One region of the Marinomonas gallaica genome, then DNA from elsewhere that is predicted to be linked to it. Evidence: predicted binding sites of a transcription regulator. Region 1 holds the regulator's gene; the other holds the start of a gene.
The links. The regulator FNR, encoded in region 1, switches genes on or off when oxygen is low (the NO sensors DNR and NnrR bind a similar motif). The targets are predictions, from matches to a motif close to TTGATNTANATCAA.
Positions count from the first base shown of each region.

Region 2: the regulator FNR is predicted to act here: its motif matches at 5,342-5,355, upstream of ACPUEK_RS15650 (cytochrome ubiquinol oxidase subunit I).

Region 1 is NZ_CP187511.1:2,820,506-2,828,130, forward strand. It holds gene ACPUEK_RS13310 (heavy metal translocating P-type ATPase) at 1-228, shown strand, start outside; gene ccoS (cbb3-type cytochrome oxidase assembly protein CcoS) at 238-396, shown strand; gene ACPUEK_RS13320 (sulfite exporter TauE/SafE family protein) at 393-1,061, shown strand; gene hemN (oxygen-independent coproporphyrinogen III oxidase) at 1,143-2,513, shown strand; gene fnr (fumarate/nitrate reduction transcriptional regulator Fnr) at 2,544-3,305, shown strand; gene ACPUEK_RS13335 (adenine phosphoribosyltransferase) at 3,332-3,874, shown strand; gene ACPUEK_RS13340 (YfaZ family outer membrane protein) at 3,952-4,518, opposite strand; gene ttcA (tRNA 2-thiocytidine(32) synthetase TtcA) at 4,532-5,368, opposite strand; gene ACPUEK_RS13350 (SprT family zinc-dependent metalloprotease) at 5,451-5,951, opposite strand; gene ACPUEK_RS13355 (RecQ family ATP-dependent DNA helicase) at 5,944-7,625, opposite strand, start outside.
Region 2 is NZ_CP187511.1:3,325,846-3,333,470, reverse strand. It holds gene rsgA (GTPase RsgA) at 1-914, opposite strand, end outside; gene ACPUEK_RS15670 (diacylglycerol kinase family protein) at 1,248-2,909, shown strand; gene ACPUEK_RS15665 (hypothetical protein) at 2,927-3,673, opposite strand; gene hisA (phosphoribosylformimino-5-aminoimidazole carboxamide ribotide isomerase) at 3,813-4,577, opposite strand; gene arfB (alternative ribosome rescue aminoacyl-tRNA hydrolase ArfB) at 4,707-5,123, shown strand; gene ACPUEK_RS15650 (cytochrome ubiquinol oxidase subunit I) at 5,511-7,088, shown strand; gene cydB (cytochrome d ubiquinol oxidase subunit II) at 7,090-7,625, shown strand, end outside.

The DNA of each region.
Region 1 (7,625 bases):
GATGCTATTTTGTTGAATGAGCATTTATCAACCATTATTACAGCCATTAACTCAGCCAAGCGTTGTCGAAAAGTAATCAAACAAAACTTACTTTGGGCTGCATCATATAATGCAACACTGCTACCTTTAGCCATTGCTGGATTAATACCCCCTTGGGTTGCGGCCATTGGTATGGCGTTAAGCTCGCTACTGGTTGTGGTGAACGCCACTCGACTCACAAATGCGTAGGATGTATTCATGGAAAGTCTATTTTTACTTATCCCAATAGCGGGCCTATTTGTTGTCATTGCCATCATCATATTTATTTGGGCCGTTAAAGGGGACCAATTTGACGACTTAAATCGAGAAGGTGAGCGTATTTTATTTGAAGACGATGACACGGACAAAAAAGCGTGATTTCGATTTTTATTAGCGCATTGCTCATCGGGTTAGCTGGAGCGGGTCACTGTTTAGGGATGTGTGGTGGCTTAGCCTCTATGCTATCGATTGGCAATAAAACCACTTTTCAAACCATTGTTGCCTATAACCTTGGCCGCATTTTATCTTACTGCATTTTAACATTAATACTCGCGTCGGCTATCAATCTCGGCTTTGCATCGATCTACTCAGAATTGATGACACCGCTACGAACATTCGCGGGCATTTTGTTGGTTCTAATGGGGCTGTACATCTGCGGTCTGTCGAAATTTATTCTTCGGATTGAGTCATTGGGACGTTACATTTGGAAATACGTCCAACCGTTTGCCAAATCATTTCTACCCATCCAAACCCTTGGACAAGCTGTTGGGGCTGGCATGGTATGGGGATGGTTACCTTGTGGGCTTGTGTACTCAACAGTTTTATGGGCATCATCATTAGGTTCAATCGAGCTATCTCTGATGGCTATGCTCGGTTTTTCAATGGGTACATTACCTGCGATGCTGCTTGCAGCGATGTTTAGTCAACAGTTAAAAAAAGTATGGAGCCATTACCATCTTGCTTGGATATTTGGCGTCAGTTTGATTGGCTATGGTCTATATACAATTCCCTCCATAAAAAACCTACTTTCTAATATTGTATGAACTCAATAATTGATCTAAGTCATCAAGCAAAATAAAGATGCAGGTAAACTTCCTATTAGCAATTTTAATAGGAAAAACCTTATGCTTTGGGACTCCAGACTTATCCAAAAATACAACCTTGCAGGGCCGCGATACACGTCATACCCTACTGCACCTCAGTTCAGCACTGATATCAGCAAGATGGAATTGATTGGTAAGATGCTTGAGCCCTCGAGTGCGCCACTGAGTTTATATTTTCACGTTCCTTTTTGCGCTCATCTTTGCTATTACTGCGCCTGTAATAAGATCGTTACCAAGCAATACGACAAAGGCACTGAATATGTTGAATTATTAGGCGAAGAAATGCGCTTACGAGCGCTCATGCTCGATCAGTCACGCCCCGTGACACAACTGCATTTCGGTGGCGGTACGCCAACTTTCTTAAGTGAAGAGAACCTTAAGCACTTATTCTCTATGATTGGAGATTACTTCAATTTAGTCACGGATGGCACACAAGATTTCAGCATTGAAATAGACCCACGTGAAGTAGATCGATCCAAACTTGAACTACTTAAGACCCTAGGTTTCAACCGAGTGAGCTTAGGCATTCAAGATTTTAATCATGACGTTCAAAAAGCCATTCATCGAATTCAACCGTTAGAGCTTGTGAACGATGTATTAGCAGATGTGCGTGAGCTAGGCTACCGCTCAGTAAACTTCGATTTAATTTACGGCTTACCTAAACAGACCTTAGAAGGTTTTAAAGATACCTTAGATAAGGTCATTGAACTGTCTCCAGATCGAATTTCTGTGTTTAACTATGCCCATTTACCGCAGCGCTTCGCACCGCAGCGACGAATATTGGATGAAGACTTACCTTCACCCGACCAAAAGCTGGCACTGCTAAAGTTAAGCATTGATAAACTCACGCGCGCTGGCTATGTTTATATTGGTATGGATCATTTCGCCAAGCCCGATGACACATTAACAAAAGCACAACAAGAAGGTCATCTACAACGCAATTTTCAAGGGTACACCACCCATGCTGAAACAGACTTATTGGCATTTGGAGTCTCTGCTATCAGTCAGGTTGGGGAAGCCTATTTCCAAAATCATACCGACCTTTCGCTCTACCAAAATAGCATCGAAAACGGCCAATTAGCGATTATGAAAGGCTATATCAGCAGTTTAGATGATCGCATTCGTCACTCTGCTATCATGCAACTACTATGTCATAACGAATTAAATAGCCAAGACATTGAATTAGCCTTTAGTATTAGATTTCTCGAATATTTCGAAGCAGAACTGGATTCCCTAAAGAATCTAGAGGAAGATGGTGTCATAACCGTCTATCATGAAAATAATCAAGTACATATAAAAATAACGGAAGTAGGTCGATTACTCGTACGCTGCGTATGCATGGCGTTCGATAAATACCTCACAACCCAGTCAAATTTTTCTAAAGTTATATAAATTACCCGATCGAGCTCAGGGAGAGTTAACATGGCAATTTCTAACTCAAACAATCGTTTTAGCAGTAAACTGACATCACAATGTCAGAATTGCAGCTTAAGCGCATTATGTTTGCCAATTGCATTAGCGGACGAAGACGTGAATCGTCTAGACCAAATCATCGAGCGAAAACGACCATTGAAGAAAGGCGAGTTGCTGTTTCATCAAGGTGAAGAATTCAACTCCGTATTTGCAGTTCGTACAGGCACACTAAAAACATTTAACATCACTAACTCTGGCGAAGAACAGATCACGGGGTTCTACTGTCCAAGTGAACTTGTTGGCCTTAGTGGTATCGATGATAATCACTACCCTATTTCAGCCAAAGCGCTTGAAACAACGACAGTCTGTGAAATTCCTTTTTCGCACCTTGAACAGCTGTCTTCACAGATCCCATCTTTAAAACATCAACTTTTTCGCTTAATGAGCCGTAAAATTTGTGACGATCAGCAGATGATGGTGCTGTTAGGCAAGAAAAATGCAGATGAAAAAGTAGCCTCGTTCCTGTTAAACCTGTCACACCGTTTTAAAAAGCGTGGATACTCAGCAACTTCCTTCCGTTTATCGATGTCTCGTGGTGAAATTGGTAACTACTTAGGCTTAGCGGTTGAGACAGTTAGTCGCGTTATGACACGTTTCCAAAAGAACGGTTTGATTGATGTTGATGGCAAAGAAATTTCCATCGTCAATCTTCCTGAAATGGAGAAACTTGTCGGGGCCGCGGGAGAATGTGCTACCATTGAGCACGTTTAATTTAACCAGTTAGTTAAGGTTTATCTATGCTCTTTGACGACTTTTACTTTAAGTCTCTAATTCGTACTATTGAAGACTGGCCAAAGCCGGGCATCAGCTTTCGTGATATCACACCAATTTTCAGCAATCCAAAAGGAATGCGTATGGTGGTTGATGCTTATGTACACCGCTACATTGATAGTGATATTACTCACATAGCCTGTATCGATGCTCGTGGCTTCTTGATCGCATCCGTATTAGCTTACGAATTACGTAAACCTCTAGTTCTTGTTCGTAAAAAGGGTAAGTTACCAGGCAAAACGATCTCGCAAAGCTACGATTTGGAATACGGCAGCGCAGAATTAGAAATTCAAGAAGGTGCTGTTGAAGCGGGTGCACAAGTTCTATTGTTCGACGACTTGATCGCGACAGGCGGCACGCTTGTTGCCGCTATGAGCTTGTTAAAACAGCAAGGCGCTAACATTAAAGAAGTGGCTGCGATCATTGACTTACCGGACCTTGGTGGCAGCGCGAAAATCCAAGAAATGGACATTCCAGTGTTTGCATTGTGTGCTTTTGAAGGTGAATAACTCTTCTTTTGATTAATAAAAAAGGTGGCATCAGCCACCTTTTTATCATTGCTTTATTATAGCTATAGCAGTTACTACTAAAACGTAGCAGAAACACCGATCGCAACACCTTTATTCATGTCCACATCATCACGATAGCTCTCTAGATCTACGCTAGTTAAGCCGTAACGTAGAAATACACGAGCATTACGCAACGTACGATATTCCCCACGGATTTCAGCTTGGTACATGCTGTCAATATTTTGGAACGATAATACTTTCGGTGAGTAATATAACGAGCCTAATACGCTAAAGCGGTTTGCTTTAGGAAAGGTGTAACGGTAGAAACCACCTAGCGCAATCGCCATACCCGCATTATCAACGTCGTACTCAGTATCAATCGCCATTAAGCGCATACCTAAGCCGATTTGAACTGGGTAATCTTTTGCAGTATCGATATCTTCGATGTGCGCACCAATGTAGCCATATTTGCCATCATCAGTGTGATACATACCACCTGCATCAAAGAAGTATTTACCTTGGTCTAGGCTCATATCTACTTTAACAGCATCATTAGAAAGGCTGCCTTCTACTGTATCACTCGCATGGGCTGTCATTGAAATAGCGGCCCCTAATACGATTGGTAAAAGTTTCTTCATCGACATACTGCTTCCTTTTTTAAAGCTCAATAATATTTAAGCGTTTCAATGCATCTTCGGATTGCGTCAAACTTTTGAAGTCAAACAGTTCAGTATCGGCCAAATGCGACGGCACAACATTCTGAACAGCTGAGAACATAGTATCAAGACGACCAGGGTATTGTTTCTCCCATCCTTGAAGCATTTCTTTCACAACTTGACGTTGTAGATTTTCCTGAGACCCGCACAGATTGCAAGGAATGATCGGGAAAGCCTTGCGTAAAGAATACTGTTCAATATCGGACTCTTTGCAGTAAGCAAGTGGACGAATCACCACATGCTTGCCATCATCACTCAACAGTTTTGGCGGCATTGCCTTAAGCTTGCCACCAAAAAACATATTCAAAAACATAGTTTCAAGAATATCGTCACGGTGATGACCTAACGCAATTTTCGTTGCGCCAATTTCTTCAGCAAAACCATACAAAGAGCCGCGGCGCAAGCGAGAACATAAGCCACAAGTCGTTTTACCTTCAGGCACCAATTCCTTAACGATACTGTAAGTATCTTTTTCAAGAATATGATAGTCCACACCCAAATCGGCAAGGTAAGCAGGCAGAATATGCTCTGGAAATCCCGGCTGTTTCTGATCCAAGTTGACGGCTACAATGTCAAAGTGGATTGGCGCACTCTTTTTCAAGTTGCAAAGGATATCTAACATTGTGTAAGAGTCTTTGCCGCCTGACAAACACACCATTACTTTATCGCCATCTTCAATCATGTTGAAGTCCGCAATGGCTTGTCCAGTCATTCGACGAAGACGTTTTTGCAGTTTATTTAGCTCAAGCTTTTCTTTTCGATCGATCTCAGCGTTCATTCTTAATTACCATAAAACAGATGGCGGTATCTTACTACAACCACTTTGTTGAAGCACCCTATCGACGAATGGATAAATAGGTTTACTTCTTTTTTAGAAAATTCAAATTTTTTCGACAATAACGACAGACATACTGCGTGCCTTTCACTGCACGACCATGACGATGAGCGGTAAACTCATGCACTTGGCAGGCACATTGATAGAGGAATAGATTACGTGGCTTGGGTACATCAAAGTCATGGGTGCGGCTGGCTTCAACATCAAACAAATGCTCCATCACAGCAATCCATTCTTTCCCGTGAGGACGAACTTTTGAACCAAACACCTGATAGACCACAATGTGCGCCAACTCATGTGGCACTACGTGGTCAATGAATTTATCTGGGTCCTGTTGCAGCATATAGGTATTAAAGCGCATTTCATTGCGTTGTAAATATGCCGTGCCAGCGGTTCGACCTCGCTGCTTAAAATTAAAACTGGGACGCTGAAGGCCAATTTTGAAATAGCGTTCTGCTCTATTAAGACAGTCACTGATTTTGTTCTCGATTCTCTCAACATTTTTGTGATTGACAACACTACTCATACTGCCCCTCTACGAACAAAGTATGGGCATTTAACTCGGTTAGGCGATTTTTACTTAATCCCGTGATTCGACTCATAGACGCTAAAGAGCTCGGCTGCGATTCAAACACTTTATGCAATTGAGTTTCTGACAAATATTCCGATACTCGGTTTGCCACACTCCATTGCATTAGCTCGCTCCAAGCTCCTTGGCTAAGCATTTCCAAATCCGTATCTTTTAATGCAGGATAAAACCAATCAGATGAAACAATAATTTGTTCTTCCGAACGCAATACCAAACGACTTTTTTCTGTCAACATCACAGAAAATGGCCTCACACTTCGCTGAGTCAAGAAGCCTTTTGCTAACAGCTGACGCACCACCGCCTTCCACTGTAATTCATCCAGTGATTTCCCTGCTCCAAATAATCCATGCTTTTCAAGACCAAAATTGGTCACACTCTTAATACTTTTACCTAATAGGGTATTTACAAGTGAGGCAAAGGGTACTCCGCCGCGAGTAAAATGCACCAAACTCAAAAACTTCTGCGCAGCGACCGTGACGTTGTGTTGCTTACCTTTGTTCGTACAACGATCACAATTGCCACACTCGCTTTCTGCCATTTCGTCAAACGCGGACAGCAGTGAGGCTCTTCGACACTGAGGGTGTTCCAGACAGCTCATCAAACGCCAGAATTCAGGCTCTAACCCTTCTTGCTGAACAAATTCCCATGTCTGCATAATGTCTTGCAGACCATAAAAAAGAAGTGCTTGCGCGGGCTTGCCATCGCGTCCCGCTCGACCAATTTCTTGGGCATAGTTCTCAATTGACAGAGGTAAATCCATATGCACAACAAATCTTACGTGATCTAAATCGATCCCCATTCCATAAGCCGTTGTCGCCACCAGAACTTGCACTTTACCTTGGGCGAAACGCTGATGAGCAAAGTCACGCTCAGACGATGATAAGTTGGCGTGGTAGCAAGTCGCTTGAATACCATGGGATGTAAGCCATTTTGACAGCTCCTCAGTTTTCGAGCGCGATCGACAATAAACAATTCCTGGCTGGGCCATGCCATCTTTCATTAAAAAGGATAAGAGCTGCTGTTTTGCACGACGTTTTTGCGATACCTGTAACCGTATATTGGGTCGATTCACACTTTCTCGAACCACATTAGGCTCAAAAAGACCAAGCGCTACTTGAACTTGTTGCTGATTTTCTGGCAATAGCGTCCCCGTTAACGCAATGACAGGTACTTCAGGAAACTTTTCTTTTAGGCAACCTAACTGAGCATATTCTGGACGGAACTGGCTGCCCCAGCGCATCACACAATGCGCTTCATCAATAGCGATGCATGACACATCAATATCTTCCAACAATCCAAGGACGCTGGCCTGTAACAATTTTTCAGGAGACATATACAAAATCTCCACATCATTATGTCGCAAGCGCCAGTACAAGTCGTTTTGTTCAGCACCATTTTGAGTAGAGTTCAAAAATTCCGCCCTCACTCCAAGCGTCTGAAGACTGACCACTTGTTGCTGCATAATGGCAATCAATGGGCTGATGACCAAACCGACCCCAGTCCGAGCCAATGACGCGACTTGATAAATGGCGGATTTACCCGCCCCTGTTGGCAACAAGGCTAAAACATCTTGCCCACGCATCAGGGATTCGACACAGATTTGCTGCGACC
Region 2 (7,625 bases), 510 kb from region 1:
TGAGTTTTCTGCTTAGTCGTTACTTCATCTGTGTAGGAGAACGTGGCGCGCTTATAAGCCTTTACTCGATACTCTTCTAAGTTGCCTTGCTCGACCGCTTGCAATATCGCGCAGCCAGGCTCATTCGTATGAGTGCAATCATTAAAGCGGCACTTCTCAGCGATCTTAGCTACCAGTTCAAAATCAGACTCTGCACTCATTGCCGCATTGGCTTGCAATTCACGTAGTGCTGGCGAGTCAAGTAATACCGCACCATTCGGCAGTCTGAAGAGCGATTCTTGCGGCTCAGAAAACTGAGTTTCAGGCTCATCAAGATCAACTAGGCTTCGGACTAGACGTGATTTACCTGCGCCAGGCGCGCCTAAAATCGCAATCGTTTTACCTGGCTTGAAAAAACCTTTCAGAGCGTCTAATGGCTCTGCTGATTTTGTATTAACGGTTTCAATCATGAGAAGTGGATTCAATCGTTGAACCAGGTCGCGCTTTTCATCAACAGAGTCACACAAATCTGCTTTGGTAAGTACCACAATGGCATCTGCTTCGGCATCATGAACTAAGTCGTAATAGCGCTTAATTAAATCCAAATTAAACGTGTCGTCTAAGGCACTGACGATTAATACAGTGTCGACGTTAGAGGCGATTAAATGTTCGCCTTGATTGAACAGGGCGCTGCGGTCGAGCTTGCGAACAAAGTGGTTTTCCTTGTTTACAACAACCCAGTCACCAATGGTCATTTCTGGTTGGTGTGATTGTTTGGTCAAGGTAAGCAGTCCACATTCGGACAGCAATTTGTATTGCGAGGGTTCCACTTGGCAAACACGTGCAATGTTATGTGTTTCAAGGTCATCCAATGACAATTGCTGTTGGAAGTAGGTTTGCCATCCTAGATCAAACATTGAGATCGATGCATCCATTAAGATAACTCCAGGCGCAAAAGCACCAACGTACAAAATAAAGAAAAGCCACTAGAATGCAAAAAGTCGCTTTTCCCGTGAGCAATTGGCTATGGTTATAGATAGTGCAGTAACAAACAGCCAACAAATTCGAGATTAGCACAGTGTTTGACCAGTACAAATGTATTTTTAGTGTTTTTAACGCTTTCTAAGTGTGCAATCTCAAGGATAAAAATGGGCATATCTTCTGCATAGATTTACCTATTAAGGCGTAACCGTTAATGTAGCTTAAGGGAGCATCAAAAAAAGCGTGATAAACAAGCATTTAGGTTTATGTGGGTAGGGAGAATAAATATGTTGTTACAAACAAATGTCTATTTGTTGTTGGCGCTCGGTTTTGTCGTGTTAAGTGCTACGACAGCAGATTTGTACTTTCGTAGCGCATGGGTATGGGCAGCGTTGTCGTTTTTTGTCGTAAGCTTAGCGTACATTTTGAACAAGCCAACGATATTTCGAAAGCGTGCAAACGGTACGATACCTATGGCCATACGATGGACGTTATGGCCATTTTTGTGGGCAACACAGTTATACAATGCTATTGCTCGAAGCCAAGATAAAGTGCCTGCGATTCAAGAAATTGAGCCTGGTCTATTCCTCGCCCGTCGCTTATTTCCTTCCGATATTCACTTTCTAAAAAGTAATGATATTTGCGCGGTGCTTGACGTAACAGCGGAATTCGATTCATTGAATTGGACGTTATTAGGGGAAGACATTGATTATTTAAATGTGCCCATTCTTGATCACTCAGTCCCTACTGAAATTCAGGTAAAGCGAGCGCTTAACTGGATTCATACGCACCGAAAGGACGGCCGCAGTGTGGTTGTGCATTGTGCACTAGGTCGAGGTCGCTCCGTTTTCATGTTAGTGGCTTATTTATTAAGTCAACATCCCGATAAAACCCCAGCGGCTATCATTAAACACATTAAAGGCATCCGTCCAAGTGCTCATTTGAACAAACGCCAACTCCATGTCATTACTAAGATGCACCACCAGAAGCAGCTAGTGGTTCGTAACAGTGCTTGGTTGATTGCCAATCCTGTTGCCGGTACGCGTCAATGGCAGGAGAGTAAAGATCAAATTCTCGAACTTCTTTCTCCGTACTATGACCTAACCATTCGAACCACTTCAAAAGAGCATAACGGCAGTTACTGGGCACAGAAAGCCGTAGTGAATAAACCTGATTTAGTCATCGCTTGTGGCGGAGATGGCACTGTGGCCGAAGTCGCGCAAGAATTGGTGAATACTCCTGTAAAGCTCGGGATCATTCCATTGGGTACCGCTAATGCGCTTAGTTACGCGTTATGTGGTGTTGGGGTCAAATTAAACCCAGTTAATACAGCTTGCTTAGCGATAATTGAAGGCATTGAAAGCCGAATTGATACGGCTCGTTGTAACGACGAGGTGATGCTCATGTTGTGTGGTGTTGGTTTCGAGCAACAAATGATTGAAAAAGCCGACCGAGAAAAAAAGAACACCAGCGGGCAGTTTGCGTATCTGCAAGGCCTGTCTGAAGCAGTGGGAGATAATAAAAGTACAAAATATCAGCTACAGTTGGATGATCAACCAGTGATAACGGTGGATACCCCCAGTTTGACCATTGCCAATGCCGCGCCGATTACTACTTTACTAGCACAAGGTCGTGGTGCGCCTGATATTACCGATGGTGTCATGGACTTAACATGGCTATCACCAGATCGACCACAGATACTCAACTTGTTAGAGTTGGTAGGGCATGGATTGACCAGTCGACTGGAAGATCACGATTACGAAGGAATTCATCATGATACGGCTTATCGAGTGGTGTTGACGTCTGACGAAACGATTTCATATGTATTAGACGGTGAAAATCGAGAGGCGGATGAGCTTCACGTTGAAATGATTCCTAAATCATTATCTGTGATGGTCCCAGTTAAGTTGGATAAAGCTAGAAACAAAATAGAAGACCGCCAAGAGTAGCGGTCTTCTAGATCGTTTTATTGCGGGATGCGAATTTTCAGGCTGCCAACAATTTTACCGTTATTATCAACGGTTGGAGCATCGAACTCTAGCTCATATATACTGCGATTTGGACCAAATGTACCGATCAATTTATCATTAATAATAATCTGATAGGTCTCCGTAAAGGTCATATTTAAAGGCTCAGATGTTGAGTTTTCCATTAGGAAATTTTCCTTTAAACGAACCACCCTGGATTCTCCTCGAATCCAGTTGCCAACAAGAGGCTGGGCATTGAATGAAGTCGGTTCTGTTACTTCAAGATTAGACAAGTGAACTTGCAGTAAATCACCTTTACTTGGTGACTCACGGCGTTGTTCAACACGTTTATCAAGCTCGACAATCTGACTAGTCAGATTATTCGTATAAGACGATAGCTCAGCGACTTTACTTTTTAGCATCGCTACATCATCCGTTGAAGGAATAGAAAGGCTTGTTTCATTCAATGGATGACCAAGACGCGTTTCCAGTTCTTGGATGTTTTGCATGGCTAATGTCTGTAATGACTTATATTTGGCCAGCAATTCCTCTTTTGATAACTGGGTCGTCTCAAGTGCTTTCGTGACAACCGGCTCGGTTACATCTTCTGCATCGTTAACGTTTTGCGAACTGTCAATGGTATCCGGTTCGCTAGGTAATGAGGCAGAGGAGGTGGGTTTTGTCGGTAAGGAACACGCGGCTAACAAAAGCGGAAGAAGTACAAAACCTGTACGTAAGATCCTCATGGTTGAAATGATTCCTAGTGATGAAAATGGGGATAGTTATAGTTAACAAGTATGCGGTAATGGGGGAGTGATGTCGAGTGACGAGAGGCCTAACAAGTCGAGGTAAGCGTAAAGTTTCCTCGACTTTTGCGAAGATGGCTTATTGTTGCGAATTCCACTGGATGCAATCGTCCAGTGTAATGCCTTTTCCACCAAATATATCCAATGCGCTACCAATGGTGAGATCGACTTCACCCTTCGATAATGCATGTACACGTTTGAGGTCTTCAAGAGAGCGTGCGCCGCCAGCGTAGGTGACGTCAATAGGGCAGCCTTGACCGAGTAGTGTGACGAGATCTTCGTCAATACCAGCTTGAAGCCCTTCGACGTCTGCTGCATGAATCAGGAACTCATCACAGTGATTCGCTAATTCAATAAGGTTTTCAAGGTTCACTTCCGTTGAAGTAATGGTCTGCCAGCGATCCGTGGCGATAAACCAACTGTTATCAACACGACGACAACTTAAATCTAGAACCAAGCGTTCAGTCCCTGTTTCTCGTTTGATTTGATCTAAACGATCCCATGAGAATTCCCCATCTTCAAATAGGTAAGATGTCACGATCACATGAGACGCACCAGCTTTGAGGTACTCCGCCGCGTTTCGTACAGTAACACCGCCGCCATACTGTAAACCATTAGGGTAGGCGCGTAAGGCGCTTAGCGCTTCTAGCTTATTCAGTTTGTCTTTACCCAGCGCAATCACATGACCACCTTTAATTTGGTGTTCACGATAAAGATTAGCGTAATACGCGGCATCGTATTCGCTAATAAAGTTCTCTTTAGCGCCAGTATCATTCAAGCTACCGCCTACAATTTGTTTCACTTTGCCTTGGTGTAGGTCGATACACGGACGGAATAGTGTCACTGATGACTCCAGTTTTTAATCAAAAGGGGGCTGATTGTAACGAACTTGTCAAAAGATGCGAAGTAGCAATATGCAATCGACATGTCCTGTTACAATTGTTGCGAATGATTAACCAGCACGAGTCAATGTATGCCTTTAACAATATCCAATACGATTGAAATTCCGGATCATGAAATAGAAATGACCGCCATTCGAGCACAAGGGGCGGGAGGGCAAAACGTTAACAAAGTGTCCAGTGCTATCCATTTACGCTTTGATATTGTCAACTCATCTTTACCTGACCGGATAAAAGAGCCTCTATTGGCAATGAAAGACAGTCGAATTTCGAAAGATGGTGTTCTGGTAATTAAAGCTCAGCAATTTCGTACTCAAGAAGCCAACCGAGAAGATGCTCTAGCGCGTTTATTAGAATTAATCGACCAAGTCAAAACCCCCGCCAAAGTGCGTCGACCAACCAAACCCACTAGAAGCTCACAACGTAAGCGTATGGATGGCAAAAAACAGCGCGGACAGCTTAAAAATCAACGTCAGCAAAAGTGGGATTAGCGTATTCATTGCCGTAGGTTATATGAAATAACTGTAAATTCGAAATAGATATAAGCTTATTACTTTTTACGTTGACTCTATTGTATAAAGAGAATCTAATATGCCCGTGCGATGCATTATGGGCGTTATACAGCTTTGTGTTGAAAGGCGATAAGCGATCTTTGATTAAAGTAAGGATTGTGTAAGTTTAATATGAGTGAAGCTATTAGTATCATTTATTGATCTATCGCAATGACCCATAAGCAGCGCTAATCGATAATTCACGTGTATGCCAACCATACATATTGTGAATGATTGGCATTTGTTGGCGACCGAACAAAATAAGAGCATGGACAGTGCCTAGGAAAAAAAGCCGCCGTTCTATTACGTTAGACATGGGTTAAGATCATGATTAATGAAGCAGTTGTAGAGCTCTCGCGATTACAGTTTGCGCTAACGGCTATGTACCACTTTTTGTTTGTACCTCTGACCCTCGGCCTCTCTTTTTTACTCGCAATTATGGAATCTGTGTATGTCATTACTGGCAAACAGGTTTACAAAGATATGGTGCGCTTTTGGGGTAAATTGTTTGGTATCAACTTTGCTCTAGGTGTGACTACCGGTTTGACGATGGAGTTCCAATTCGGGACTAACTGGTCGTACTTCTCGCACTATGTCGGCGATATCTTCGGTGCGCCATTGGCGATTGAAGGCTTAATGGCCTTTTTCCTAGAATCAACCTTGGTTGGTTTGTTCTTCTTCGGTTGGGATCGTCTAAGCAAAGTGAAGCACTTGATGGTGACTTGGCTGGTAGCTTTAGGTTCAAACTTATCGGCGCTGTGGATTTTGATTGCCAACGGTTGGATGCAAAATCCAGTTGGTTCAGAATTCAATTATCAGACAATGCGTATGGAGCTGGTAGATTTTGGCGCGCTACTGATGAATCCCGTCGCTCAAGTAAAATTCGTACACACGGTTTCTGCAGGCTACGTGACCGGTGCGATCTTCGTTTTAGTTATATCGAGTTACTACCTACTTAAAAACCGTGATCTAGCGTTTGCACGTCGCTCTTTTGCGATTGCATCAGCATTTGGCCTAGCTGCAACCTTGAGCGTCATTCTATTGGGTGATGAATCAGGTTACGAGTTGGGTGAGGTTCAACGTGTGAAACTGGCTGCCGTTGAAGCTGAGTGGGAAACACATGAAGCGCCTGCACCATTTACTGTTATTGGTTTTCCTAACCAAGAATTAGAAGTCACTGAATATGCACTTCGGATTCCAGGTCTTATGGGCTTGATTGCTACACGCTCTTTAGACGAAGAGGTCATTGGTCTTAAGGAACTTAAAGAGTACCACCGTCAGCGTATCATCAATGGTATATACGCCAATCAGTTATTAGCGCAACTGCGTCAAGGAAACGAAGATCCGTTAGTAAAAGAAAACTTTGATAAAGTGAAAGATGATTTGGGTTATGGATTACTCGTGACGGCTTTTGCAGACGACATTAATAATGTTACCGAAGAGCAGCTGCAAATGGCGGTTGATTATTCAATCCCGAAAGTTGCGCCTTTATTTTTCGCGTTCCGTCTAATGGTGGCATCGGGCGTGTTGATGCTCTTGGTGTTTGCGGTGGCATTTTATCAAAATGCTCGTCGTCGCATCGGCCAGAGCCGTACCTTCTTAAAGCTGGTCATGTTGTCGTTACCACTGCCTTGGATTGGCGTGGAGACCGGATGGTTTGTTGCAGAGTATGGTCGTCAGCCATGGGCGATTGGTGAAATTCTTCCTGTTCATGTGGCGGTGTCTGATCTTACAACGGGTCAAATTTGGCTCTCAATGGGATTGATGACAGCACTTTATACTGTGTTCTTGATCGCTGAAATGTATCTAATGATTCGTTTTGCGAAACAGGGCCCATCGAGTCTACATACTGGCCGTTATGCGCTAGAAAAAGAAACAGACCAGCTTAAAGCGCGGGAGGTGTAAGATGGATTACGAATTTTTAAAAGTCATCTGGTGGGTGTTAGTGGGGGTTCTGCTAATCGGCTTTGCGATTACTGACGGCTTTGATATGGGTGTCGGTAGCTTGTTGAACGTTATAACCAAAGACGATTCTGAACGCCGTATCATGATCAATTCCATTGCGCCTCATTGGGATGGTAACCAAGTGTGGTTTATCACGGCGGGCGGTGCGTTATTCGCGGCTTGGCCTGTGGTTTATGCCACATCGTTCTCAGGCTTTTATATGGCGATGATCTTGACGCTGGCAGCGTTGTTCTTTCGTCCGATCGGGTTCGATTACCGCTCTAAGTTAGAAGGCACTAAGTGGCGTAAAAACTGGGATTGGTGCATCGGCTTTGGTTCAGCTGTGCCGCCTATTATTTTCGGTGTGGCGTTTGGTAATCTGTTGCAAGGTGTGCCGTTCCAGTTTGATGAATATCTTCGAGTGTCGTACACAGGTTCTTTCTTTGCTTTACTGAACCCATTTGCAATCTTGTGTGGCTTGGTGAGTTTGCTTATGTT